2 regions of the Paenibacillus sp. FSL K6-0276 genome follow, and region 2 is predicted to be linked to the other one. Evidence: a T-box and tRNA genes for the amino acid it is inferred to sense, from the RefSeq annotation. Region 2 holds a T-box; the other holds one or more tRNA genes.
What was found. The T-box of region 2 lies ahead of trpS (tryptophan--tRNA ligase). A T-box ahead of a tRNA ligase gene usually reads a tRNA of that ligase, here a tRNA-Trp.
Positions count from the first base shown of each region.

Region 1: it encodes a tRNA-Trp, which carries the amino acid that the T-box ahead of trpS (tryptophan--tRNA ligase) is inferred to sense. The anticodon was not compared.

Region 1 is NZ_CP150276.1:5,321,179-5,335,843, forward strand. Features, by position in the region: gene MHH52_RS24980 (BMP family ABC transporter substrate-binding protein) at 1-412, opposite strand, end outside; gene MHH52_RS24985 (AraC family transcriptional regulator) at 739-1,488, shown strand; tRNA gene MHH52_RS24990 (tRNA-Leu) at 1,634-1,712, opposite strand; tRNA gene MHH52_RS24995 (tRNA-Cys) at 1,727-1,800, opposite strand; tRNA gene MHH52_RS25000 (tRNA-Gly) at 1,811-1,885, opposite strand; tRNA gene MHH52_RS25005 (tRNA-Gln) at 1,892-1,966, opposite strand; tRNA gene MHH52_RS25010 (tRNA-His) at 1,986-2,061, opposite strand; tRNA gene MHH52_RS25015 (tRNA-His) at 2,107-2,182, opposite strand; tRNA gene MHH52_RS25020 (tRNA-Trp) at 2,207-2,280, opposite strand; tRNA gene MHH52_RS25025 (tRNA-Tyr) at 2,287-2,372, opposite strand; tRNA gene MHH52_RS25030 (tRNA-Thr) at 2,378-2,453, opposite strand; tRNA gene MHH52_RS25035 (tRNA-Phe) at 2,481-2,556, opposite strand; tRNA gene MHH52_RS25040 (tRNA-Asp) at 2,567-2,644, opposite strand; tRNA gene MHH52_RS25045 (tRNA-Met) at 2,671-2,747, opposite strand; tRNA gene MHH52_RS25050 (tRNA-Val) at 2,765-2,840, opposite strand; tRNA gene MHH52_RS25055 (tRNA-Glu) at 2,896-2,970, opposite strand; tRNA gene MHH52_RS25060 (tRNA-Ser) at 2,989-3,081, opposite strand; tRNA gene MHH52_RS25065 (tRNA-Asn) at 3,085-3,160, opposite strand; rRNA gene MHH52_RS25070 (23S ribosomal RNA) at 3,222-6,150, opposite strand; rRNA gene MHH52_RS25075 (16S ribosomal RNA) at 6,421-7,978, opposite strand; gene MHH52_RS25080 (nucleotidyltransferase-like protein) at 8,406-9,284, opposite strand; gene MHH52_RS25085 (DUF2614 family zinc ribbon-containing protein) at 9,412-9,777, shown strand; gene MHH52_RS25090 (glycosyl hydrolase family 18 protein) at 9,908-11,629, opposite strand; gene MHH52_RS25095 (Fur family transcriptional regulator) at 11,940-12,371, opposite strand; gene MHH52_RS25100 (DUF4097 family beta strand repeat-containing protein) at 12,498-14,408, opposite strand; gene MHH52_RS25105 (GNAT family N-acetyltransferase) at 14,455-14,665, opposite strand, start outside.
Region 2 is NZ_CP150276.1:2,610,354-2,625,018, reverse strand. Features, by position in the region: gene MHH52_RS12130 (stalk domain-containing protein) at 1-338, opposite strand, end outside; gene MHH52_RS12125 (hypothetical protein) at 612-818, shown strand; gene MHH52_RS12120 (GNAT family protein) at 856-1,392, shown strand; gene MHH52_RS12115 (GNAT family N-acetyltransferase) at 1,840-3,246, opposite strand; gene MHH52_RS12110 (ROK family protein) at 3,443-3,676, opposite strand; gene MHH52_RS12105 (ROK family protein) at 3,896-4,045, opposite strand; gene MHH52_RS12100 (hypothetical protein) at 4,054-4,191, opposite strand; gene MHH52_RS12095 (histidine kinase) at 4,302-4,598, shown strand; gene MHH52_RS12090 (hypothetical protein) at 4,772-5,014, shown strand; gene MHH52_RS12085 (ABC-F family ATP-binding cassette domain-containing protein) at 4,995-6,566, opposite strand; gene MHH52_RS12080 (DUF4179 domain-containing protein) at 7,190-8,311, opposite strand; gene MHH52_RS12075 (sigma-70 family RNA polymerase sigma factor) at 8,304-8,840, opposite strand; gene MHH52_RS12070 (winged helix-turn-helix transcriptional regulator) at 9,066-9,434, shown strand; gene MHH52_RS12065 (hypothetical protein) at 9,584-10,009, opposite strand; T-box leader at 10,208-10,499, shown strand; gene trpS (tryptophan--tRNA ligase) at 10,602-11,597, shown strand; gene MHH52_RS12055 (cation:proton antiporter regulatory subunit) at 11,672-12,217, opposite strand; gene MHH52_RS12050 (aminopeptidase) at 12,476-13,708, opposite strand; gene MHH52_RS12045 (hypothetical protein) at 13,875-14,222, opposite strand; gene MHH52_RS12040 (VanZ family protein) at 14,377-14,665, shown strand, end outside.

The DNA.
Region 1 (14,665 bases), 2.7 Mb from region 2:
TATCATAGTTAATGAATTTTTTATCTGGATATAATTCAGCCGTTGCATTAAACATCTCTGTAATTTCTGATCCGCCAGAAATAATAACATCCCAATCCTCAGCGGCGATATCGTTAAACGTAGGCTCCCATTTCGTTTTATCAACGCCCATTTCAACAACCTTTGTTTCTGCACCTAGTTCATTCTTAACCTTTTGCAGACCGTTATTTGCGGAGTCAAAAAATGATTTATCCCCAAGTGTTCCCGGAATCAGCAATACAACCTTGAGTTTATCCCCTGAACCTGTTTCTCCACCTTCAGCCGCATTTGATCCTGCATTCGCAGCAGAGCCGTTATTAGACGTTTTATTTCCACAAGCTGTGACCATTACCATTACTACAAGTAACAACAAAGAGAGAACTTTCTTTTTCATTTTTCTATTCACCCCTATTTATAGTTGGTTAGTAACTCGCAAAATCCCCATCTTAGTCCATTGTATAATTCACGATTAAGCCTAGAAACTCACTTTTTGCAAATCAAAGCATCTTAAATCTAATAAATTTAAGGATTTCGCTAAAAAAAGTGATAATATTGTTAAATTATCCTATAATCCGTTCAATTCCCGAACGAGGTGGCCAGTCAGGTTGCGAACTTCCGGATTTATTGATACGATCATAACAAATATTATTGAAAATAATTATATGATTTCGGTTACATTTTTGTATGATTCGGCTAAAATACAAATATGGGAGGGTCATCATGGATCGTGTTCTATATATTGTAAGCGCAACACATGAGCTAAACACTTATATTCCTCCCCATCAGCATGAATGCTATGAACTGGTCTATTATATACAGGGAGTAGGAACAACCAATGTGGGCCCGCGAAGTTATCATTTTCGTTCATCTTCATTCGCGCTTGTGCCACCCAATCATAAACATGACGAACATCATCGTGAGAATGCAGATGTATTATTTGTAGGTTTCCATTCAAATCACCCGAATATGAAGAATTTTTTAGGTGTATTTGAAGATGATAAAGACCATACTGTTTTACAAATCTTGCTTCGAATGAAAGCAGAGTTTACGCGCAAGCAAGATGGATTCTCCGAACTATTGAACCTGCAAATGAGCGAAATTACTGTTCATCTGATACGACTTCTTAGCGCTTCTGGTTTTCAGTCTCCAACTGAAGACAGAATACAATATGTTCTAAACTATATGAATGAGCACTACCGCAATAAACTATCGGTTGCAGCACTCTCTGAGATGTCTGGATACAGCTATGATCATTTCCGCCATTTATTTAAAGAGCGATTCGGTTCTTCACCTCTACGCTATCTACTATTGAAGCGTCTGGATTATGCGAAGTCTCTCTTGCGACATACCCAAATGCATATTTCTGAAGTATCTGCTGCTGCTGGGTTTGTGAATGACGCTCAATTCTGCAATATGTTTAAACGTGAAGTTGGTCTCACACCGCGAGCATTCCGACTAAGCAGTCACTAAACCTACAATTCACTCCACTTCACATAAAAAAGCCGTTGATTAGAGACTACTCTAATTCAACGGCTTATGAATGAAACTTCAGAGACATAAAGAAAAAAGGTTTGTAAAGTTGCTTATACAAGCGACTTTACAAACCTTTTTGATATACCGGCGAGAGGACTCGAACCTCCACGGTTTCCCTCTCGATTTTGAGTCGAGCGCGTCTGCCATTCCGCCACGCCGGCACATATGAAATTAATGGAGGCGCCACCCAGATTTGAACTGGGGATAAAGCTTTTGCAGAGCTTTGCCTTACCACTTGGCTATGGCGCCATGTAAAATATGGAGCGGACGACGGGAATCGAACCCGCGACCCTCGCCTTGGCAAGGCGATGCTCTACCGCTGAGCCACGTCCGCATAAAATGGCTGGGGATATAGGATTCGAACCTATGAGTGACGGAGTCAAAGTCCGTTGCCTTACCGCTTGGCTAATCCCCAATAACATTTTAAAGTAAAATGGGGCGACTGATGGGTCTCGAACCCACGAATGCCGGAACCACAATCCGGTGCGTTAACCCCTTCGCCACAGTCGCCATATGATACTGAATTTTGATGCCATACTTCTTTGTTAAAGTAAATGGGGCGACCGATGGGTCTCGAACCCACGAATGCCGGAACCACAATCCGGTGCGTTAACCCCTTCGCCACGGTCGCCATATTAAACTTTATAAAAGAACTTGGCAGGGGCAGCAGGAATTGAACCCACACCAACGGTTTTGGAGACCGTTGTTCTACCTTTAAACTATGCCCCTAAAAACTGGTGGAGGATGATGGATTCGAACCACCGAACACTTACGTGAGCAGATTTACAGTCTGATGCGTTTGGCCACTTCGCTAATCCTCCAAGGATGGTGCCGGCGAGAGGACTTGAACCCCCAACCTACTGATTACAAGTCAGTTGCTCTACCAATTGAGCTACACCGGCATGGCACTCATTCTTTTGTGAAAATCATGGTGGCTCGAGACGGATTCGAACCGCCGACACGAGGATTTTCAGTCCTCTGCTCTACCGACTGAGCTATCGAGCCAAGATAAAAATGGCGGAACCGACGAGATTCGAACTCGCGATCTCCTGCGTGACAGGCAGGCATGTTAGGCCAACTACACCACGGTTCCAAAAGATATAATTGCTTAAGTAAAATTGGTTGCGGGGGCAGGATTTGAACCTGCGGCCTTCGGGTTATGAGCCCGACGAGCTACCGGGCTGCTCCACCCCGCGTCGTTAGTAATACAATATGGTGGAGGCTGAGGGGATCGAACCCCCGACCCTCTGCTTGTAAGGCAGATGCTCTCCCAGCTGAGCTAAGCCTCCGTAAACAACAATTGTTATTGTACCAAAGTTCACTAGGTAAAATCAAGTGAAAATTTGGTGACCCGTATGGGATTCGAACCCATGTTACCTCCGTGAAAGGGAGGTGTCTTAACCCCTTGACCAACGGGCCATACTAATTAAAAATTTGTGGCGGAGAGAGAGGGATTCGAACCCTCGAGACGCTTGTGGCGCCTACACGATTTCCAATCGTGCTCCTTCGGCCAAACTCGGACACCTCTCCATATGGCTCCCCGAACAGGACTCGAACCTGTGACAACTCGATTAACAGTCGAGTGCTCTACCAACTGAGCTATCAGGGAATATTCATACCAGGCTTAATCGCCTGAAAACTGAATCCGAATCGAATTTGCATTTTAAGTATAGGATAAGCCCTCGACCGATTAGTATTGGTCAGCTCCATGCATTACTGCACTTCCACCTCCAACCTATCTACCTCGTCGTCTTCAAGGGGTCTTACTAATTGGGAAATCTCATCTTGAGGGGGGCTTCACGCTTAGATGCTTTCAGCGCTTATCCCGTCCGTACGTAGCTACCCAGCCATGCTTCTGGCGAAACAACTGGTGCACCAGCGGTACGTCCATCCCGGTCCTCTCGTACTAAGGACAGCTCCTCTCAAATTTCCTGCGCCCACGACAGATAGGGACCGAACTGTCTCACGACGTTCTGAACCCAGCTCGCGTACCGCTTTAATGGGCGAACAGCCCAACCCTTGGGACCTACTTCAGCCCCAGGATGCGATGAGCCGACATCGAGGTGCCAAACCTCCCCGTCGATGTGGACTCTTGGGGGAGATAAGCCTGTTATCCCCAGGGTAGCTTTTATCCGTTGAGCGATGGCCCTTCCATGCGGTACCACCGGATCACTAAGTCCGACTTTCGTCCCTGCTCGACTTGTAGGTCTCGCAGTCAAGCTCCCTTATGCCTTTGCACTCTTCGAATGATTTCCAACCATTCTGAGGGAACCTTGGAACGCCTCCGTTACTCTTTAGGAGGCGACCGCCCCAGTCAAACTGCCCGCCTGACACGGTCCCCGTACCCGATTAGGGTACTAGGTTAGAACCTAGATACGATCAGGGTGGTATCCCAACGGCGCCTCCACCGAAGCTTGCGCTCCGATTTCTACGGCTCCCACCTATCCTGTACAGATCGTACCCAAATTCAATATCAAGCTGCAGTAAAGCTCCATGGGGTCTTTCCGTCTTGTCGCGGGTAACCTGCATCTTCACAGGTATTAAAATTTCACCGGATCTCTCGTTGAGACAGCGCCCAAGTCGTTACGCCATTCGTGCGGGTCAGAATTTACCTGACAAGGAATTTCGCTACCTTAGGACCGTTATAGTTACGGCCGCCGTTTACTGGGGCTTCGGTTCATAGCTTCGGGTTACCCCTAACCACTCCCCTTAACCTTCCAGCACCGGGCAGGCGTCAGCCCGTATACTTCGCCTTGCGGCTTCGCACAGACCTGTGTTTTTGCTAAACAGTCGCTTGGGCCTTTTCACTGCGGCCCCCTCGTGCTATTCACACTACCGGGGCACCCCTTCTCCCGAAGTTACGGGGTCATTTTGCCGAGTTCCTTAACGAGAGTTCTTCCGCGCGCCTTAGAATTCTCTTCTCGCCTACCTGTGTCGGTTTGCGGTACGGGCACCTTCTCCTGGCTAGAGGCTTTTCTTGGCAGTGTGAGATCATGACCTTCGCTACTGTAATTTTCGCTCCCCATCACAGCCCAGCCTTAATGATGTGCGGATTTGCCTACACATCAGCCTCACTGCTTAGACGGACATATCCATCAGTCCGCGTCACTACCCTCCTGCGTCACCCCATCGCTCATAGCGGATTACGGTGGTACAGTAATTTCAAACTGTTGTCCTTCGACTACGCCTTTCGGCCTCGCCTTAGGTCCCGACTTACCCTGAGCGGACGAGCCTTCCTCAGGAAACCTTGGGCTTTCGGCGGATCAGATTCTCACTGATCTTTTCGTTACTCATACCGGCATTCTCACTTGTATGCTGTCCAGCGCTCCTTACGGTACACCTTCAACCCACATACAACGCTCCCCTACCCCAGATACATACGTATCTAGCCATAGCTTCGGTGGTGTGTTTAGCCCCGTTACATTTTCGGCGCAGAGTCACTCGACCAGTGAGCTATTACGCACTCTTTCAATGGTGGCTGCTTCTAAGCCAACATCCTGGTTGTCTGTGCAACTCCACATCCTTTCCCACTTAACACACACTTGGGGACCTTAGCTGATGGTCTGGGCTGTTTCCCTTTTGACAATGGATCTTAGCACTCACTGTCTGACTCCCGGCAATAAGTATATGGCATTCGGAGTTTGACTGATCTTGGTAACCCTTGCGGGCCCCGCAACCAATCAGTGCTCTACCTCCACTACTCTTATACCGAGGCTAGCCCTAAAGCTATTTCGGGGAGAACCAGCTATCTCCGAGTTCGATTGGAATTTCTCCGCTACCCCCACCTCATCCCCGCATTTTTCAACATGCGTGGGTTCGGGCCTCCAGTGCGTGTTACCGCACCTTCACCCTGGACAGGGGTAGATCACACGGTTTCGGGTCTACGTCCACATACTAAATCGCCCTATTCAGACTCGCTTTCGCTGCGGCTCCGTCTTCTCGACTTAACCTTGCATGTTAAACGTAACTCGCCGGTTCATTCTACAAAAGGCACGCCATCACCCATAGATAGGGCTCTGACTTTTTGTAAGCACACGGTTTCAGGTTCTATTTCACTCCCCTTCCGGGGTGCTTTTCACCTTTCCCTCACGGTACTGTTTCACTATCGGTCGCCAGGTAGTATTTAGCCTTAGCAGATGGTCCTGCTGGATTCATACGGGGTTTCACGTGCCCCGCACTACTCGGGATCCGTCTCGGAGAGAACACAGTTTAGGTTACAGGGCTTTTACCTCTATCGCGGGCCTTTCCAGACCTCTTCACCTACCATATTCCTTTGTAACTCCATGTGAGACGTCCCACAACCCCTAAGAGCAAGCTCTTAGGTTTAGGCTGTTCCGCGTTCGCTCGCCGCTACTGACGGAATCACTATTGTTTTCTCTTCCTCAGGGTACTTAGATGTTTCAGTTCCCCTGGTCTGCCTCTACATCTCCTATGTGTTCAGAGATGAGTAACTGCGAATTACCACAGCTGGGTTTCCCCATTCGGACACCCCCGGATCAAAGCTTGCTTACAGCTCCCCGAGGCAGTTTCGTTGTTCGCCACGTCCTTCGTCGGCTCCTGGCGCCTAGGCATCCTCCGTGTGCTCTTATTAGCTTAACCTCAATTTTCTCCGGAGGAGAAATATTGTACATTGAATGAATTCAACACACGTTACTTCTTTCGGATTCCATTGTATTCACTAATAACTTTTACTTGTTTACACAAGTTGCTAAAAGATGTTCTAAAACGCAAATTCGTTTCGGTATCCAGTTTTCAAGGATCAAGTTTAAAGATGAGAGCTTAAACTCTCAAAACTGAGCAACGAGTGAGTATTTTGGAAGTTAAACTTCCGATTTGAATGTCTTCATTGCAGAAGACGATTCTCCATAGAAAGGAGGTGATCCAGCCGCACCTTCCGATACGGCTACCTTGTTACGACTTCACCCCAATCATCTACCCCACCTTCGGCGGCTGGCTCCCTTGCGGGTTACCCCACCGACTTCGGGTGTTGTAAACTCTCGTGGTGTGACGGGCGGTGTGTACAAGACCCGGGAACGTATTCACCGCGGCATGCTGATCCGCGATTACTAGCAATTCCGACTTCATGCAGGCGAGTTGCAGCCTGCAATCCGAACTGAGACCGGCTTTGATGGGATTGGCTTCACCTCGCGGTTTCGCTTCCCGTTGTACCGGCCATTGTAGTACGTGTGTAGCCCAGGTCATAAGGGGCATGATGATTTGACGTCATCCCCACCTTCCTCCGGTTTGTCACCGGCAGTCACTCTAGAGTGCCCAACATTACTTGCTGGCAACTAAAGTTAAGGGTTGCGCTCGTTGCGGGACTTAACCCAACATCTCACGACACGAGCTGACGACAACCATGCACCACCTGTCTCCTCTGTCCCGAAGGCCGCCACTATCTCTAGTGGATTCAGAGGGATGTCAAGACCTGGTAAGGTTCTTCGCGTTGCTTCGAATTAAACCACATACTCCACTGCTTGTGCGGGTCCCCGTCAATTCCTTTGAGTTTCAGTCTTGCGACCGTACTCCCCAGGCGGAGTGCTTACTGTGTTAACTTCGGCACCAAGGGTATCGAAACCCCTAACACCTAGCACTCATCGTTTACGGCGTGGACTACCAGGGTATCTAATCCTGTTTGCTCCCCACGCTTTCGCGCCTCAGCGTCAGTTACAGCCCAGAAAGTCGCCTTCGCCACTGGTGTTCCTCCACATATCTACGCATTTCACCGCTACACGTGGAATTCCACTTTCCTCTTCTGTACTCAAGCCACCCAGTTTCCAGTGCGACCTTAGGTTGAGCCCAAGGTTTAAACACCAGACTTAAATAGCCGCCTGCGCGCGCTTTACGCCCAATAATTCCGGACAACGCTTGCCCCCTACGTATTACCGCGGCTGCTGGCACGTAGTTAGCCGGGGCTTTCTTCTCAGGTACCGTCACTCCGATAGCAGTTACTCTACCGGACGTTCTTCCCTGGCAACAGAGCTTTACGATCCGAAAACCTTCATCACTCACGCGGCGTTGCTCCGTCAGGCTTTCGCCCATTGCGGAAGATTCCCTACTGCTGCCTCCCGTAGGAGTCTGGGCCGTGTCTCAGTCCCAGTGTGGCCGTTCACCCTCTCAGGTCGGCTACGCATCGTCGCCTTGGTGGGCCGTTACCCCACCAACTAGCTAATGCGCCGCAGGCCCATCCCTCAGTGACAGATTGCTCCGTCTTTCATTCTTTCTTCAGGAGAAAAAAGAAATTATCCGGTATTAGCTACCGTTTCCGGTAGTTATCCCAGTCTAAGGGGCAGGTTGCCTACGTGTTACTCACCCGTCCGCCGCTAAGTTATTTTGAAAGCAAGCTTTCAAAATAACTCCGCTCGACTTGCATGTATTAGGCACGCCGCCAGCGTTCGTCCTGAGCCAGGATCAAACTCTCCAATTAGTATTGAAAAGAGCGATATGCTCATTTTGAAACATCTGACGAGAAAATTAATTCTCTAATTTTGGATTTCACTTTCGTGATTTCCTACTCACTCGTTGTTCAGTTTTCAAAGATCAAGCTGTTTATTTCGCCGTTGTCGTTGTTCAGCAGCGACCTTTATAATATATCACAGCGTCCTCGTTTTAGTCAACCTTTTTTTTGATTTCTTTTTTCGGTTGTCTTTCGAATGTTTTCGAAAGCATATCTCTGTGTCAGAGGGACGAGTTATAATTTAACACATGAACTAGGAAAGAGTCAACCATTAATTTTAATGAATAAATATGAGTGTTTCATATTAGTAAGCAAACAAAAAAGAGAGTGCTCAGCCCTCCCTATCCTTACTTATCTTCTCTATAGTTAATCACCATATACTGCATCTAATTCATCTCTATAATGTATATCGGATCGCATGCCCCTCTCCCCTGTAACCGTCGGCCCATGAAGTAATCTCACGGATTAGCGAACGAGAAACAAGCTTTCGTAATACCAGAGGTAACTCAGCCTCTAATTGACACAGACCAGAATGCTGTAGTAATTCTTTTATGCTCCATGCTTCCTTACGACTATTCAAAATATTAAAGAGCAAAGCACAACAATCCGTCATTTTGGACATAATTCCAAATTCACACGCTAGAAGAACAAGCTCAACTCGTTGCTCTAAGGTCTCAGTGCTTACAGTTAGTTCCTCATATAGTTTGTGAACCGATGTGTTCATGCTTTTAACCTGTTCCCAAACAGCCGGCTCTGGAAATGCACCTGCTTCACTCACTTCTATTCTTGCCCAATGATATAGAGCCATCAATACACAGTTATACGCATCCATATTGCAACCAGCTTCTATATACCGCTTGGATTTCACATACAAATGCAAGAAACGAGCAAACTCCATGAATTCAACACGTTCCTTAAGAGGCCCTTCAAATTGCAAAATCTCTCGGCGCATATCCTCTAGTATTCCTTTGGGATCACATATCACTTCCCCTGTCATCAAACTAGTAAGGAGTTCGTTATTATCTCCCGCCATGACAGCCCGCTCCAACGCGGAAAGGCCAATATGGACTGACTGGGTCCGTTTGTCACCGGCAATGGTGTGGCGAACAATATGTTCTAAATCCTGTTCCTCATGCAAAACTAATACAACCATATCAAAATCGTTAAGTAGCGCGCTTTGAAATGGAGTATTCCCTTTCTGCCGCAAAGCGACAGCTCCTAAAACATTCTCTTCAAACGTTTCTCCACTCAACAAAGTTACATTGGACAATTCCATGCTTCCCTCCATTAAATTTGGCGATTTTGCGTCCAGTCAGTTATAATTCAGTTATAATATTATTCTACATATGCATGACAGTTCCTTCTGAACAACCGAACTATATTTTAGTAAGGAGCAAACACTCATGAAGTTTAAAACGGCCAAAATTAATGCTTTTCGCACATGGGGATTACTGCTCACAATGCTCGGAATGGGACTTATGGTTTTGGGTACAGCAGGCATCGTATTCTGGGGATCGACTGGAAAAGTATTCGCTGGAATTGGACTTGTAATCGGTTTAATTTCCATGATGGCAAGTCTTGCGATCTATTTCTGGGCTGGCATGCTGTCAACGAGCGCAGTTCAGCTGGAGTGCCCGGAGTGTCACAAGCTAACCAAAATGCTTGGCAAAACAGACCGCTGTATGTTCTGCCATACCATTCTTACTATGGATCCGGCTGAAGCCAATATCACTGCAGAACAGCTTGAGAGTCAGCAACTTAACCACTAAAAACACCTTACAAAAGTTCATTACTAGCGAAGTATATGTACTCTATAATGTTACACAAAGCATTACCTAGAACAGACAAAGGGGCTCCCAATACGGGAGCCCCTTTGTCTGTTCTGAATGATAAATAAAATTACTTATGAATTCCTTGTAGAACCTCCCATGCGGACGGGTTACTAAAGCTGCGATTCCACGATCCAATGCCTCCAAGCCCAAAGGACTTAGCAAGCTCAACTCTAGATTTTAAGGAGTCCTTATCTTCTATCCATATTTTCTTAAGAGCGCCATCTTCCTTATACTCAACGTAATTCTGCCCAGCATCCTTATCAAATGTCGGGGTTAGTTTCTTCTCTTTGATAATTTTTTCAACTGCATTCATACTAACCGATTTAGAGCTTACCTTAGTCTTTCCATCTACTTCAGCCTCAGTCCAGATACGGGTGTACAATGGGATCCCCAAAATCATCTTCTCCGGCGGTACATTGTCTTCCTCTATGATCCGACTTATTGAATTCTCTACCCAAGGTAACGAAGCAACGGAGCCAGCGATTGGACTAGCCGCCCAATGTTCATCATAAGCCATCACCATTAGATAATCGACTAGTGTTCCAAGAGCCTTACGATCAAGAAACGCTGACCACATCTCGCTATTGGATTTAGGGGTCACGTCTATGGAGACGATTAGATTCTTAGCCTGAGCCATCGGTTTTAGCTCTCGCATAAATTGAGTGACATTCTCTCCGTCTTTTGTATATACATTCTCAAAGTCGATATTAATTCCATCCAGATTGTATAAATCTGAATACTCAAGGATCTGAACGATTGCGTTCATCCGTTTCTCATAGCTGGACAATGCCTCAGTGGTTATGTCTGGATCGAAGCTATTGCTAAACAGTCCCCATACCTCTATACCGCGCTCATGCGCCCACTGCACATACGCACTGTCGGCCTGACTACGCACATTGCCATCACCATCTATAATACTAAACCAGGTTGGACTAGCCACGTTAACGCCTGGTAGCTCGCCGAATGTATCCGGATTAGGTTTACGTTGGTAAACAGCCTCCCAATACAAATTAACTGACTTCCCTTTCCAGTTCCGTTCAGCCCGTGTAGGTGTGGATTTTTTCGGTTCCACTGTCTTTTGACCATCCTGGATAATGTCACTTGCCTTGGCATAACCTGCATACCCGCTGCTCAACTGCACAAACAGCCAGTCCTTATTTTCCTCATTCCAAATATTCACGATTGCCCCAGGAGACATATCCGCAACTATAGGCGCGTGAATTGACGCCTCATTGCGTAGAGCTACTGACTTGTCTCCTTGTTCACCTTTAACTTTTCCTAGCGAGACAGTCTCCCCTGCTGTCATTAAAAGAACTGCTCCAGTATTTGTATCCTCCTGAATTTCAAACCCATACAAGTCTTCTAACACATCCGCAGGAAGGTAGGTTACTTTATCCTTTACTTCAGGTGCTAACCGCAGCTGCAGTGGACGATTGTTCAGACTGGCATCGGTTTTATCCTCCTGCATGTATAGAAGTTCGATATCCGTTGATAATATGACCGATTTCGTCTTCTCTTCATAACGAATGGACGTGTCCACATACTTTTGCAACAACGGTAATGGTAACAGCATGCTATCCCCGGTCCCCGTGGCAGAATAACCTGTGTGCTCTCCTTTTACAAAGATGGGATGCTCTTGAGCTTTCCAGTCCACATCTATATGCTGACGATTTGGTAATACATAAAATACAACCCAGTAAGCTGCTGCTGCAATGATTAAAAGTCCAAACAAGCGCCTAAAAAAACCTCCGCGCTTTTTGATGCGTCTCTGTCCCTGTCTTCTGTCCAAAATATATCCTCCAGATATTAAATGATTTTTTAGTAGAGTCTAACAATACGATTATAACATCTACTCGGTTTCGTATAACAAGTAGAAGATAGTCATTTATCCTACAATTTGTTATATCCAAGAAGAAACGACGTTGTCATCCTTTATTGATGACAACCGTTTCTCGTAGAAATATAAGGATAATGTATAGCGTGAAACTTATACGTTCTTATATTTCCAAAAAAATAAAAACGTGAGTCCTCCGCTTTCGGATTTCGCACGTTTATTGTGGTAACTTGGCATTTGGCCTTGATACCGTTCTATTCTAGTCTTAATGCTGCTGCTCTCTACAACATTTGCAAATTCCATGCAGTTCCATACGCAATCCTGTGATCTTAAAGCCTGTAGCTTGCTCAGCATGCAGCTCTACATCCCTAAGCGAAGGATAACTGAAATCCTCAATCTTACCGCATTGCTGACAGATAACATGATAATGATCAGACACATTGGCATCAAAACGGCTGGAGCTATCCCCATAGGTCAACTCACGAACCATGCCAGCTTCCATAAACATCTTGAGATTATTATATACGGTTGCCACGCTCATGCTCGGAAATTTAGGCTCTAATGCCCGATATATATCGTCAGCTGTAGGATGATTCATTGCTTCCATCAAATACGTAAGAATCGCATGACGCTGGGGTGTTATACGGACACCTGTTGTTTTTAATTGTTCCAATGCATGTTGTACGCCACTCCCCATGACTGTCACCGCCTTTTAAATTTAAAAATAAAAGAAATATTTCTTATAATTGTAAGACTGGGTTTTCAATCTTGTCAACGAAGTCGGTACATTATATTCATTATTATATAAGAAAAATTACTTTTTTCAATATCCCTTCACATTTAAGTTACTGTTCCCCTCAACGTGAAGCTTGAAATCACCTGTGCCCACTTCACCGGATATCTTCTTCTTATCAATCATTAAGCTAGGTAAATCTGAAGTAATATCGCCATATCCGCTGGAGCCATTCAACGTATAGTTCCCTAACAATGGCAAATATATATGGATATCGCCAACTGCACTATAAATGTCCCAGTCTCCTCCGACTTCATGTGAACGAACATCAATGATGCCATTCAAGGATTCTGCACGCAGCTTCGATCTGGCCCCATCAATCTCTAAATTCCCGTTTTTGCTAGAAATATCGATCTCGTCTTCATTCCCGATTGCACTGATATTGCCAACAGCCGTTGATAATTTCAAGGCCCCTGTAACGTTCCAAGCATTCATGTTGCCACCGCTTGTCGATAATTCAACACTGCCCTGGACGGACCTAGCACGCACAGCTCCATTCAGTGTTTTCCCCTTCACATTACCAAAGATACGATGAAGAATAAGCTCACCATTCCCCGTTTCCAGTGAAATATCTTCGATCGCTTCAATGTTCTGCAAGGTGATTCCGCCGTTCATTGTACGAACATCGAGGTTAAACCGACGATCTTCCGGCAAGGAAATGTCCAAATCCATTCGCGGCTGACGCTTACCTGATTCTCCATACGCCTTAGTGTTTGAAGTGATTTTTATGGTTGGTCCTTCAACAACATCCACAAAGGATTGTTCAGAAATGGCTTCAGCCATCGGACCCTCCAACTGATCTACCCAGACTGTAGTAGTAATTTGAATATTATCTACTGGTGCACGATGCAATAAAATATCCCCATTAATACCATCAACGGATATTTTGGCTGTATTTAATTCCACCGGAACAATGAGCGGAGCCTTCTGAAATTTACTTCCCTTAGCCTCGCCATAGTCCACTGCCGCTGCTGTAAGGTTGAGACTGACATTTTTCCACAGATATAAATAATGTTCTTGTTCGGCAACGATAAACACACTTGCAGCAAGCAATATAGCAGATAAAAGGCCACGTAAATCCAATCTTATTCTTGTTCCTTTTTGTACAGAGCTTGAACGACCAGAGAAGAAATACATAAACAGGAACTCAATCCCCCATAACACTGGGATGACTGGCCACCACTTCAATAGTAAGAGCATATAGTCGGTTCCGTCTTTCCAATCCAGAAACAACGGGATGGCAATAGCAATAAGCAAGACCGATGCTGTGTATCTTCCTACACGCCGGTTGTGAGACTCATTTTTTTTGCGCCAAACGATTCCTCTAACAATCTCTCGCGATCCTATGAATAGACCACCACATAATAAAACTGCAGCCACGGCTACCTCGGTATAGTTCTCGATAAAGAATTGTAACCAAGCTGGTTTTTGGCGAAACAAAATGAGTAACGCTCCCCCTAAAAGAAGTAGAAGTCCAAAGGATATCCCAGGCTCACTGACGATAGTACGACGCTTAGGAGGTGAGGTTACTTTTGCCACAGTATCATCAAGCTCTTGATCTTCGGGGTAACGAAGAAGCTTGTCTGCCGATTGCAGTACATCATATACGTTGTAGAAATAAATTGCCGGAATAATTAGTGCAAGTAAAATAAGTAGCGGAACATTAATCTGCATCCCTATAGATGAGAAATACAATAAAGCCGAAATATCCAATAGTATCAGGAAGATAAAGGTGATCCCTTTTCGGAGAAACCCAAAGTACAAGTGCCCAGTTCCTGGGATGAGAGCTGCCAATAGTCCAGCGATAAATTTGCGTTTTCGGGGGCGCCGCTTCGGACGGGGAGGGATTATTTTCTTCTGAATCTCTTTCTCCGTGGTCTCAAGATCGGCAGAACCCTGCTGCTCTTCCTGCTCTGGGCGCGTTGCAGAGTCATTTGTCATATTCTCGGCTCCTCCTTTCGTAAGTACTTTCTGTACATATGATTCTTCAAAGTGAACCACTCCGATAAAATTCAATCAATTCTACACCGGGAGCAACTTCCTGCGACCCAGTAGCTACAAAACCATGCTTTCTGTACAAAGAAACCGCAGGCAAATTTAGTTTCCCCGTAGATACGATGTATTGCTCCATCCCTGAAAAATGTTCAAACACATATTCCAAGAGTCTGCTTGCAATACCTCTACGGAAAAAATCCGGA
Region 2 (14,665 bases):
GAACGTACTGTTACTTTTGTTTCACCAACGGCTAATGCTTTTATTGTACCGTCCGCTTGCTTTTGCAATAGGTAAGGCTTCTCAATCACCATATCTGCTTGCGCAAGTGGTACGCGTTCGGATGAGCCATCAGGCCCTTTTGCATAAATTTGCACTGGAACCTTATCCCCAACGTTCATTTCCGTATAATCCATTTGAAAAATCAAATCATCCGTGCTTGAAATCGACTGTTCGTTCACTACATTTGTGCTATTCGCATCTGCTGCCTTCGCTGTATGAATTGGACCATACATAGATACTGCTAGTACTGCTGCAATACTCCATTTAATAGCTTTCATTTTCCAAAATCCCCCTCTAGTAAATAAACCACTATTACTGTATCACAATTCCACTATTTTAGTAGATAAAAATGGAAGGATAGTGATCTTATATTTTTATAATGTGTAATTATTATGAAAAATAAAGGGAATCACATGGATCTACAAGAAGTACAGAGTAAGCATTACAGAGTCTACCATTTATAATATTGAATTGGGAGTGATCGACCGAGATAACCATTAACAATGCCTTACAGGTGAGATTAGTGATCGATATGGAAAAAGCGTTATCCCGTGGACTGGAAAGGTCCGACATTTAGCTGGGATACTTACAGTTATTCAGACTTTGATGGAGTGGAGTCTTTATATGAAGAGTTTTTATCCAAAGGCGCCTTCATTGTATATGAACCACAAATCGAAGAAATGGGTAACAAAAAGTGGAAAGAGTTTGCCATCAAGGATGTAGACGGTTATGTAGTCGTATTTCGAGGTAGCAACTGAAGACCAATCAAAATCTTAGACTAGGAGTGTTATATTCGTGGAAATAATAACCGACAGATTAATTTTAAGAGATTATACAAGCGGTGATAATTCTTTTTATAATGAACTAGAACAAAATCCTTTATCCCATAAATATGAGAACACTGCACCTGATGCACAACAAATTAAAGATGACTTCCTTTCGATTTTGTCTCACATTACAAGCGATCCACGTGAACATTATGATCTTGCAGTATGTACAAAACAGGATATGAAGCCCATCGGTAATGTGAGTATAAAGTTAAACTGGGAAGAAATCAGAGAATGGGAAATTGGTTGGGTCCTACTCCCGGAATATTGGAAAATGGGATATGCAACTGAAGCCGTAAAGAATCTGATAGGATACGCCTTTAAATCCCTTAATGCACATAGGGTTGTTGCTTATGCCAACGCAGAGAATGTGCAATCTGAGAAAGTAATGATTAGAGCAGGGATGTGTAAGGACGGGGTTCTTAGGGAGACTAGATTCTGTAATCAACAATGGTGCAACGAGATCATCTATTCCTCTTTGGAGCAAGAGTGGACTAATTTATAAAGGGAGGTGCCTCAATAGTAGTGAATGCTACTTATGAGGCAGCTTCTTTTTTATAGAATATTCCATAATAGGTTCTCACTTAAGCATTAGACTTTTGAGGTTGGGTGTGGCAGTGGGTGATGTGCTGTATGCGGAGTGGGATTAACACTAATTAAGGAAAAGCTCCCTATAAATAGTCGATATTAGCTAATAATGAATGAAATTAGGGAATTTCTCCCTATATATCAGGCTAATCCCTTTGATTTTCATCAAATCAGACGAATTTAAGGGATATTTTCCCTAATTATAAGTCTGGCGACCAATAATCTCATAATTACAGGGAGAAATTCCCTAATTATTCAATTAGAGCTTCACTTGGATCATCAATTGGAGCATCATTTACAGGATAACAAGAATAGAGCCGCTCCCAAGTAGTTAAAAAACACTTTTGGAACGGCCCTTTTCTTTTTACACTACCAACTCTCGTACAACTTCAACCTCATCCCTGCTTACTTCAACGAATCCAAGGGATGTATATAAGTTCGAAGCACGTTCGTTCTCTATTCGATGCCCAATAACGATTTTGTCGCAGTGATGTTCGGCTTTAATATATCGAATCAAGGCATCCATCCCGGTTCTACCGAATCCTCTATTCTGATTTTTGTGATCAATCATATAAGCCATAATCCAATAGCTTCCATCCTCAGGATCTACGGCATATACTGAGAAGCCTACCAATTCTTCATCTGCGTATAAAGCTAATGGAGTCATTCCACAATAAGCCGATTCTGCCAACCAATAGACTACCGGTACAGGAAAAATAGATTTTTGCTCTTCCGATACCTCTAATTGAGTACAGGCATACCAGTTATTCTCCTTGATTGTCTTCAGCACGACATGAGGATGAAAGCCATCCCGAATACGATCACAGATGCCTTCCAATTTAGATTTAAGCTGTAGTGCCCATTCAGGGCTTATAGAAACGTCAAACTCCTCTAAACTCCGAAGCAACCTGGCGAAACTATATAAGTCAGAAAACCTTTGAAATTCAGGTAATAGCCTGATATATTCATCATCCAGCCGTTTTACGGATCTATAACCACTAATAAAAAGATCGATGTTCCTCTTGCTCTCCTCATCATTCTGCTTGGATAGATCTCTTAAGGCTGACGTGATATCCATCGCAAACCAGTGATACATAGAGTCATCGAAGTCAATCGCACTAAATCGTGATTTTTCTTTCATATAAAAGATATTGTCTGTCTCAAAGTCAAAATGGATTAGCCCCGTATGTCCTACGCCAAAAGTGAGCTCACTTAGCCATGTCTCAATGCGTTCGTATTCCTTAAGCGCTTTATGCTCCTCTGGGTGCCTTCTTAATACGGATAAAATAAATTGAAGCGAATCGACCCAGCTTTTACGCGCGGGCGTGCTCGGAGCATAAGTTTCGGATAAATTATGCAATCGCGCGAGTGTTTGACCCCAATGTTGGAACTGCAGCTCCGACATCTCTTCAAGTGGAACGTACTCCCCTTGGGCTTGTTCAAAAACAACCCCGTGATATTTGCCTTTTTCAGTTGAAAGGGTCTCAATCCAATTCCCTTGCTTGGAGCGTACTGGCGCTACGGTCTCATAGCCCTGTTCCAATAAATACATCATAAAATCTAGTTCAGCTTGGATATTCTCTGCGGTATTATCCTCTTCGTGAGTAAACCTTAAATAATAATGCTTACTATTCCATTGAAACGTATAAATAAAATTACTGCTAGCCCTCACTAACTTCATAGTTCCAGGCTCATGATTCCAATACTTGATCATCTCTTTGGCGGGTAGATCGTTCTCTGTTCCCCGTACCATGTTCATTAAATTCATCATTTCCGATAGTGCCTCCCGTAGTCATTGAGAGGTGTTCTTCCCTTACGAATACTGACCTCTCTCGGACTTCAATGTGGTGTTGTTCGTACTCAAACATCATCACTCCTTATAAACGGATTAGGAACCCAAAAGAAAAGACGTTGTCGTCTTTTTACTCTCATCCCCTTTAACATTATCGGTAAAATATTCTATTTAATCAAGAGATTTCGATGGATCCTTCAGTGTAAGAAGAAATGACTGAGACACCGTACTCCCAGATCTGTAACCCTGCACCGATCATTCCACATGAATTGCCACGATAGGCTGCTTCAATCCGAACGTTGCTCTGTATCGAGGGCATCGTTCTCGTAGTCACTTCTCTTCTTATTCCTTCGAATAATAACCCACCTGCTTCAGCTACTCCACCACCAATAACAATAACCAGATCCAAGTGCAGCGATTGTTTCTTCCATTACTTCTATAGCTAGAGGGTCTCCTTCCCTCCATCTCGCGATTACGTCTCGTGAGTCTAAGTTATCAAATGGCAGCTTGTTTAAAATTAGTTTCTCCTGCATTCGACGAGCAATGCTTGTGCCTGACGCATAATGTTCTACGCAGCCTTTTCCTCCACAAACGCAAATAGGTCCTTTGAAATCTACAGACATATGCCCTAACTCTCCAGCACACCCCAAGTTCCATGAACAAGGCGTCCATCTACGACAATTGCCCCTCCCACACCCGTTCCAAGCGCAACACAAATAAAGTCATTCACATCTTTGCATGAACCTAGATATTTCTCCGTCAATGCTAATACATTCACGTCGTTATCTACGATCCCGACTCTAAGCGACCTTCCCGATTTGTAACATCTAATGCAACAATGTCCGCATTTGCAGAGACAATTGCTTTCACTTCATCTAGGGTTGGCGTAATAAATATAGCTGATCCAGGAATATCCCGTTTAATAAGTCCATAACCGGTACATTTACTTGCCGGAAGGTCAAGCTGGTGGGGATGGAGAAACTTTGATGTGGATTTGTATAGTGATCGTCAAGATGAGTTTGGTGTTCTGTATAATGGAATCCGTAAAAATGGTGAAAGACCTCCAAAATTATATTGAGAGATCTTCAATGGCCAAAGCACAGCAAAAAGTAGCCCAGTACGGCGCCCTCAAAAGCCAAATCAATCCGCATTTCCTTGCGAATGTACTTGAATCTATTCAGATGAAAGCCATCATCAATGGACAGCGTGAGATTGGCGAAATGGTGGGGATTGTAGGTAGATTGTTTCGGATTCATATCCAGACCGGAAAGATAACCGTAACCCTGCGAAAAGAACTTGAGCACGTCCGGCTGTATGTAAAGATCCAATAATTACGTTTCGGGGACAAAATTCAATATGTTGAACAGCTAGAACCTCATAGCGAAATGGTTAAAGTCATGCACTTTTCCCTTCAACCCAACGTTGAGAATCTATTGTCCATGGACTGGAGTGTCGAAGTGAACCAGGTCTCCTTGAAGTATCCTCAATGATATCGGGGGATGACATGCTAATTATCGTTATGGATAACGGGATTGGCATCGATGAAGAGAAACTTAAACAGCTACGTTTCCGTCTCTCTCAACCATCAGACACCCTAGATGAAGCTCATATTGGTATAAAAAATGTTCATGATCGTATTCAATTTCATTTTGGTGAACAGTTTGGGATTGAAATCACCAGTCAAGTAGGGAAGGGACGACCGTGGTCATCCGACTCCCAGCATAATCCTAGACATTCTGCTCTGTGATCCCTACTTCAGGGTCAAAGGTAAGCATTTTGGTAGCTATTTTATCGATGAAGAAGCGGTCATGACTGACGGTAACTACGGCTCCAGGGAAATGAATGAGCGCCTGCTCCATCACCTGAATACTCGTCAAATCCAAATGATTCGTTGGCTCATCCAAAATAATGACAGCCGCGCCAGAGAGAAGGCATTTTGCTAACGCTACTCTGGCCTGTTGTCCTCCTGACAGACTGCCGATCGTTTTGCTTAAATCCATTTCTGAGAATTGCAGCATGGATAGAAATTTGTTCACTTTTTTCCGTGGAGCGTCGAGTCCCAGCCCATACACATTTACAGCATGACTGACAGTATCCTTAACATCCAGTTCGTCCCACATCTGATTGAAATAAGCATAGCTAACCCCGCGTTCCCAAGTTACTTCACCCGTTTCAGGCTCTTCTTGCCCAGTCAATACCTTAATAAGTGTCGATTTCCCGCTGCCGTTAGGCCCCACGATAGCTATCCGATCTTCCTTTTGAATATCGAAGCTGATGTTCTGGAATATCGTCCGACCATCATAGCTTTGTCCAATTCCTTTCACTTCACCCAGCTTGTCCGGAAAACGTAAATTACTGTAGATATCGGTGATCAGTACGTTCACTGGATGAGGCTCCACACGCTTTTTCATATCTGTTAGCTTACGTGATAGTCGATCCTTAGAAGACTTTTTATTACCACGGGTTTCAATTGCCTCCGACTCCATAAGCAGAAGCTCTTCTTCCCACTCAAACTGACGGTCGAGCACCTTTTTGCGCATCTTCTTTTTACGAACATAATCGGTATAATTGCCTTCATATTCCTGAAAATGATAATTCTCAATTTCAATCGTCCGCGTGACTACCCTGTCAATAAATTGCCGATCATGTGAGACCAGTATCATTGCCCCATTAAAACGGTGCAGCCACTGCTCCAACCATACGATCCCATCTATATCCAAAAAGTTAGTTGGCTCATCGAGCAATACGACGTCGGGCATTTCAATTAAGACTTTAGCCAGTGCTGCACGGTTCCTCCAGCCTCCAGATAACTCATCGACTGGTTGATGCCGTGATCTTTCATTGAAGCCCAACTTGGTCAGGACAGTGTTGATTTCGACGGATACATTCCAGCCATCCAAATGATCCATTTGTTCAAAAAGCGCCGCTTGCCGCTCTAAAAGTGTATTCATCTGTACATCATCCGTCACTAGTCCAAGCTGTTCCCCGATTTGGTTAAGCTCCTGTTCGATAAGCGCTACCTGCTCAAAGCACAATTCTAACTCTTGCTGTACAGACAAGGAGCCGGAAAGCTCCGAGAATTGAGAGAAATAACTGATCTTCACATTGGGATCTAACTCTACTTTCCCTGCTGTTGGCTCCTCTTTACCCATCATCAGTTTAAAAACAGTAGACTTCCCCGCACCATTTCGTCCGATTAACCCAATCCGTTCGCCCTTACTAACTCGAAAATAAATATCTCGAAAAATCAATGTATTCTCATATTTCTTAGTTACGTTCTCCATACGGATTACGCTCAAATCTATCACCCCTAGTTCATATAGATCAGAATTCAGCTCAGCACACTCAAAGAGTTATTATAGCATTATTTAAAAAAAGGACATTTAATAGGCGCAACAGAATTCGCAGCGATAATGCGCTTCTTTCTGTGACCCTCCATCACAACTACTATAAAGATATTCAAGATCGTATGCCTCGTCTTCGGAGCGGTAATGCACATGCCTATAATATTGTAATAGGTTACACTACAGAAGATCTAGCGAATCAAACAGGTGCCTCAGACGGCGGTAACTCTGCACTCTACGGGCAAGCATTCAATGAATCGGACTCAGGAGCCCTTATTTCGAAGATTCGCGGCAATTCGTTGTGCGAACGGACTCAGATGCAGCTATTCATCCAAATTTGCTCAATTCCAGTGTGAATATAGACTAATAAGCGCTATACAGTCCGATAGATCAGCAAAATGGTCTAAAAAACACAAATAGCTGCAATACGGTCCGCAAGGTTCGTAAGGTTTAGTGATAGAGTATTATCAAAATTGCATTCTGTTTCAAAATACACAAAAGGCCGCTATTAGCGGCCTTACGTCTGTATTCCGAATTCTGATACAGTTTTTGCACATTCAGCTCGAAGCTCTTACTTCTCATTTTTTCAGAATATCAATATACTCATCATTCTCGCGATCAGATCCCGCATCAAGCTTCAATCGAATGGATTTCGGGTGATCCAATACGTTGCTACTAAAGTAGCTTTTAAATCCATCCTCACTACCCCTTCCACCAATCGAATTATTTTCCACTTCGTGCTTCCCAACCCGCGATGTAAGCTCACTCGGGGTCTTTCCAAATAATTCATTCCTGATCTCCCAATTAGTTTTTAAATCCTCACTTAGCGTATATTTGACTACTATACTTAACGGAGAAAGCTCCACTTGTGCAAGATTCACTTCATGCCCATCCATCATAAAAGGTTGATTTAGAACTAGTGTCTCTGTCTTCTGCTCCCAAAATTTCGAATCAATCGTGAAGTTTATCTTTAAACGATCAGAATATCGTATGTCCGCTAGATTAGTTCCCGTTTTCGGTTTTGCTAGCATTCCTGGGTCCACTGACGCAATCTGAAAATTAGCAACCACCTCTTTTGGAAATGCTTTATTCTTATCTAGTGGATATATTGTTTTTCCGAGCCATGTATAAATACTATCCTCAGCATGTGATCCCATTCCATTTCTATAGCCATTTTCATCTATTATGCTCTGCCCTGATACAGCATCTGTCAGCCACACACTATTCACGCTGTAAATTTCCTGCCCATCGCTTGTAGTCCCTGTATACAGCATTATGATTTTATTTTCATCAGCGATCACAGCATTCAGAGTGATTTTATACCCATTTTTCTCAGTACTTTTATTCACGATCTGCACGTAATCATTACGGATCGCTGACTCTAAAGTAAGAGCATCTATATCAGACGAAGCTACTTTCTTAAAAGATTCCAGCTCGCCCCAGTCACTGAATTCATTACTTGTTGTGGCTTGCTGTGGTAGCAATTGGGATGGATTGAAGAATAGTAATCCTGCGACCATAACTGCAGCAGTCAATACAGCCATCGCGCTTTTTGCGAATATTAGCTTTTTGCCACGTTTCTTACCTAGTTCGAGTCCTGCTTGTATGGCATAGATTTGTGCGGCCGCACTCTCCATTTTTTGCTCCTGCGGGATCCGTTCAGCATCGATTAACAAGGCAAGCTCCTCCTGACTACTCATGGTTCCAATCACCCCGATTCTTAATGATGGTTCTTAACTGCTTTAGTCCTTTATGCTGCCATGTCTTAACCGTACCCTCGGGTTTATTCATAATGTTAGCGATCTCGCTCAAAGTCATATCATTGTAGTATTTTAACAGCAGCACATGGCGATACTTGGGCTTAACCTGCTCGAGTGCCCACAGCATTTCCATTCGATGATGGCCAATGTGCGTAATCTGCTCTCCTATTCTTTCATCTACCAGCGGCATGGAACGTTTTCTTCGTCTTTGTTCATCTATACAGACATAGATCAGAATCCGAATAATCCATGATTTGAACGCTTTGGGGTCCTTTAATGTTTTTCTTTTAATCCAGGCCCGGCAGGTCATTTCCTGCATTGCTTCCAGCGCATCGTTTCGGTTACGCAAGTAGCTATAGGCAATACTGTATAATTGTTCTCTATGTATCAATAAAGAATCGTAAAAATCCGTCTCGCACCGAGTATCAAGAATCGTTACTTTCTTCATTTCTGCATTAGTCATCGTCATTTCCTTCCTTAGCCCCCTCTCCTCAACCTTTCATAGATTAAGACGGGGAGGGTATAGAAACGGTTTTTATTTGTATTAACTTTTTTGGAGCTGAGCACTTTAAGATTATAACATTCTATAAAAAATGAATGATAAATGTTATGATAGTTAAAATTGGACATAATCAATAGTACGCACTTAAAAGTACCATAGGCACTAAAAAGTACCTATAGATTGGAGGATATCATGACAACCATCAAGAAAAAATACAATATTTCCGTTGAGGCCACACTCGAAGTCATTGGAGGGAAATGGAAATGTGTGATTCTCTGTCACTTAACACATGGCAAAAAACGCACTTCGGAACTAAAACAGTTGATGCCCGGGATTACTCAAAAAATGTTAACACAGCAGCTGCGAGAGTTAGAGGCCGATGGAATCATCAACCGAATCGTATACAATCAGGTTCCACCAAAAGTGGAATATGAACTTAGTGAGTATGGTGATAGTTTAAGCGACATTTTGACTTCTCTATGTAATTGGGGAGAACAACATATCATTAAGCAGTATGGCGATAAATATGCTGTGTTAGAGGACAATATTTTAAATAAATAACAAGAGGAGCCATAAGTTCACTCTTTTAAGAACCCCTTCCTTAATGGTTGGGGTTTGTTTGGAGATTTATGCCGCGAGAGTTGAGGTTTTAATTATACGCCCATGAAAAAAAGGACAGTTAAATCAGATCGATTCAACTGTCCCATAACTTAAATTACGCCATCTCCCCCAATAGCAGTTGCTGTGAATGATATGGGTCCAAATAGATTTATAGGTAAGTTGCTATCATTTTGAATGACCAATTCATAGTTGTGGACTCCAATATAAGGGCCATCCACCCACAGAACATTTAATTGAATATCATTAGTTGCAGTAAAACTAAAAAAGGATCTATAAATATCGACTCCAGCACGTCGGATTAAAACAAAAAATTGACTATTAGCAAGTGCAGTAAGACTAAAACTACCATTTAACTCGACTCTACTGGAGAAAGAGGCTGGATTAGCCGGACTAATATTTACTTGCGCTGTGGCTAGTCCCGCTCCAGCTCCAGGAATCCCTGCAACCGTTGTAACAGTAGTAAACGGGTCTAAGGGGATTTTTGCCTGTGAACCATAACTTATAATTGTCGCCATTTATCATCACTCCATTTCAAGGTTATACAGTATTATATTGAAAACCCGAAGTGATAGATTGGACTTAATTCCTGATGATTATATACAATTTAAGTTATACCTTGCTAGATCATATAAACCTAGATACTTCGTCTATCACTATCTAGTTTCCACCTATTGACAGAATCCTTCTTCAGAATTATAATAATCCAAATATCATGAACAACGCTGACAAAGGGTAAGTAGACAACCGAACATGGACTTCAGAGAGCCGGTGGTTGCTGCGAACCGGTGTCCAGCGCTTGATCGAATGGCCTTTAGAGTTGCTCTTCCGAACCATCTTGTTAGGATGTTGTAGGGATAGCCGGGATTCCCGCCGTTATCAAGGGACCTGTATCCGAGATCATTTATAACCCTCTTTCGTACAGGTAAGAGAAGATCGTAAAGCCAACGAAACGTATGGTGGTGACGCGATCATTTAAGGTGGTACCACGACAACTTCGTCCTTATTGGATGAGGTTTTTTTGTCATTTAAAGGAGGTGATGGCCATGGATGATGGCTGGTGGTGGCGACTCAATGTTAATCAGAAGCAACAAAACAGGAGGAATTTAAATGATAAAAGAACGTGTATTAACTGGAGATCGAGTGACTGGAAAGCTTCACCTTGGCCATTACGTGGGCAGCTTACAGAACCGAGTGGCGCTACAGGAGCAATATGATACTTTTGTGTTTCTAGCAGATATTCAAGCGCTAACGACTCACTTTGATCGGCCTCAACTCCTTGGTCAAAACTTGAATGAAATCACATTAGACTATTTATCAGCGGGTATAAATCCGGATAAAGCTACAATATTTATTCAATCCATGATCCCAGAGATCGCTGAGCTGACCGTCCTATTCTCCATGTTTGTCACTGTGAATTCGTTGCGGCACAATCCTACAATTAAAGCCGAATCGAAGAATTCCAGCTTAGATGAGCTGTACTACGGTTTTCTTGGTTATCCAGTTAGTCAGGCTGCGGATATAACATTTTGTAAAGCGACGATTATTCCTGTAGGAGAAGACCAGCTCCCCCATCTGGAGTTAACTCGCAAAATCGTACGTAGATTCAACGAGTTGTACAGCCCCATCCTTGTGGAGCCCAGAGCGCTCATCAGCGAGACGCCAAGACTAGTGGGAACAGATGGAAACGCTAAAATGAGTAAAAGCCTTGGCAATGCCATCGAGCTGGACTCCACGAAGGAAGAGATCACCTTCAAGATCCGTAAAGCCACAACCGACCCAGCCCGTGTTCATAAAAATGATCCTGGGCATCCAGATATTTGTCCCATTTATGCTTATCACCGCGCTTTCCGTTCACATAGCGCCCCAGAAATTCGCGAAGGTTGCGAAAGCGGCAGTATAAGTTGTTCTGCCTGCAAGCAGCTTATCACGACGGCTCTAGACCAGCTAATTGAACCTATGCGTGAGCGTCGCTCCTATTATGCTGCTAGACCCAAGGTTGTTGAGGATATCTTATTATCCGGAACTAAACGTGCCCGCGACATCGCACAAGAAACGATGAAAGAAGTACGTGAGGCCATGTGCCTTAATTATTTTTCAAAATAAAAGTGATCAGTATAAACAATAAAAACGCCGGACTCTCTATTGAAGAGCGCTCCGGCTGTTTTTTTGAGAAAGTATTATTTAATTAGAGCATCCTCTGACATCAACCGCTTCAGGGTATTAAATTGCTTCGCATCACCTGCAGCTACAAGCGTCGATCCCTCCTTGAAGCAATACTCTGGACCAGGGTTTAGGACTTTACGTTTGTCCGCTTCTACAACAGCGATGATCGCTGCGCCCGTACGTTCTCTGATCTCAAGTTCCCCTATGGTTCTACCAATCAAAGGACAAGAAGGATTAATCCTGAGCCAGTCTACAATCAGGTCCTCAAACAAACTCTCCTCGACTTCGACTGCCTTAGGCTTATAAGTAATACCAGCAAGTATTGCCGATACAGTTCTTGACTCTTCATCATCCAACGTCACATTGGACAGGGTTTCGTTACCTCCATCGGTCACATGATACAATTCACGCCGTTCATCATTATGAATCACAATGGTTAAGCTCTCTCCCGAGCGTGTGTTTATGCAGTATTTACGACCAATACCAGGCAAATCCACTTCTCTAATATCCATTTTACTTCCCCTTTCTCCTCGACCTGTTCCAAAAAAGCTATGGCTCATAGTAGATTTCCCTCCCATCAGCAATCCGTCCATCTCTAACAACTAGTAAAGGCATATGATTCATGGCTGAAGTCTCCTTTGCATAACAATATAGGCCTTCTAGAAAGAAGGTCTACTATAAGCTTACCAGTTTATAAAAAGGACACAACCCTAACCGATAATACATGGCAATTAAAATACTTTCTATTACATAAATCCTTTCACCAAAGAAAAAGGCCGCAACCTCCTAAAGCGAGATTACGACCTTAAATTTATACCTTACAGCACCCAATTTCCCATACGGAATACCGGTTCAATCGTGCCATCTGCTAACTCTCCATCAATATCCAGCTCAGCAGAGCCAATCATAAAATCGACATGCGTTAAGCTGACATTAGCACCTCGTGCCACAAGCTCTTCATTCGTAAGCTTTGTGCCGCCTTCAATATTGACAGGATAGGCACTTCCCAACGCGAAATGGCAGGAGGCATTCTCATCAATCCCGGTATTATAGAAAATCCGGTTCAGACGTGAGATGGGAGAATCATGCTGTACCAGGGCCACTTCTCCTAAATAGGACGCGCCTTCATCCGTTTCCAGCAGCGAGGTCAGATGCTCACGTCCGGATTCAGCTTCATATGCTACTACTTTTCCATCTTTAAAAGTAAATGAAAGTCCTTCGACCAGACGTCCGTTCAGATTCAGTGGGAGTGTGCTTCTTACCGTACCGTTAACTCCTGTACGATGGGGCATAGAATAAATCTCTTCTGTTGGCATATTAGCCACGAAATAGACGCCCTGATCATTCTCTCCGCCGCCTCCACGCCATAGATGGCCTTCCGGAAGTTCCACATGTAGATCCGTTCCCGGAGCGCGGTAATGCAGGCTTTGATAACGCTTAGCGTTCATTCTATCCTGACTTTCTTTCAATTGACCGATATGTTCTCTCCAAGCGGCTACCGGATCATCGCTACCTACACGATTCATCTGGAATACCGCTTCCCACATTGCCTCCACTCGCTCTTCCTCTGGAAGATCGGCAAACACCTTGTTCGCCCAAGCACGCGTTGGAGCCTTGACGAGGGACCAGCTGATTTTACTATTACGAGTATATTTGGAGTAGTTCTTACGAGCAACAGCTGCCGCTTTAACCGCTCTTGATACTTTGGAAGAATCAATACCATTGAACAATTCCGGATCTGGTACTTTAATATGTAAGATGGCGCCGTTCTCTTCCGCAAACTTCTCCATCATTTCTGCTTGCCACTGTGGATAGTAATCAAAGGAATCTTCTGGAGCTTTTTCGTAACGAATACGTGTAGTCGCTTCATCGTCCCAATCAACAATTACATATTTTGCTCCTGCTTCATAGGCTTTACCTACAATCAAGCGAGTAAGCTCTGCAGTTTCAATAGGTGCATGCACCATTAAGACTTGTCCAGGCTGTACATTTACCCCTACTTTTACAACCAGGTTCGCATATTTCTCTAACATTACATCAAAATCTTTCATGATTTCTTTTCCTCCATCTCTATGGTCGCTTTACTGTCGCACCAAAGCACCGGAGCTCCTTAATTAGCAGACGGTCAGCTTCACTTCTTATTTTAACGCAAAATGCTAAGAGTTGCGATTCGATAAAATAAAGCGGCCCCCATTAAGGGACCGCTCATGTAAACCCTTATTTTTTATCCACCTGCAGCAAAGTTACGGTCTTTAAAGAATAGGTATGCATAATCTTGTCCTCTGAGATTACGTTTAGCTTGGTCAAACTTGCCACCTTCGCCGGGTCTGATTTCGAGAGCATACGCCACACTTCGGGGTCTGACAAGGTTTCATATAACTTCAGATCATCATATTCTTTGCGATTTTGCAGCACTAGCTTCACTTTGTAGCTTCCGATTTCAGCCTCAGTTGCCCCTTGCTCACTACAATAACTTAGAATGTCTTGACGAAGATCCGCCAATTCTTTTTCGATTTCCTTTTGCTTTTGCTTCAGTCGATAATACTGCTGCACCTTTTTCTCCATCATCTTCACGCTCCTCTATAGACATGTGTATGCCGGATGCGTGGAATAAATAAGTTGAGTTCCCTATCATAAAATTTTATAATGAGCCGGTAAAGCTAATTTACTAGTGACAATCAATTCTTTTTACAAAAAAAAATTCTACGGCAGGTGACCTATGTTTCATTCGTATGTATTCCCTATTTCTTATGCGTTCATGATGTTTCCTATAGCAGCGCTGATCTTCACACTACCTTTTCTCATCGTTCAATACCGTAGACACGGCTATATCCATAAGCTTAGAGCCTTAATCCTATACTTACTGCTGCTCTATCTGATGAACGCTTATTTTCTCGTTTTGCTGCCATTACCTTCATCCCGGCACAATGTGGCACCTTCTGGAAGTATCTTTCAGCTCAACCCTCTACAATTCATACAAGATATAGTGGATGGTTCATCGATCATAC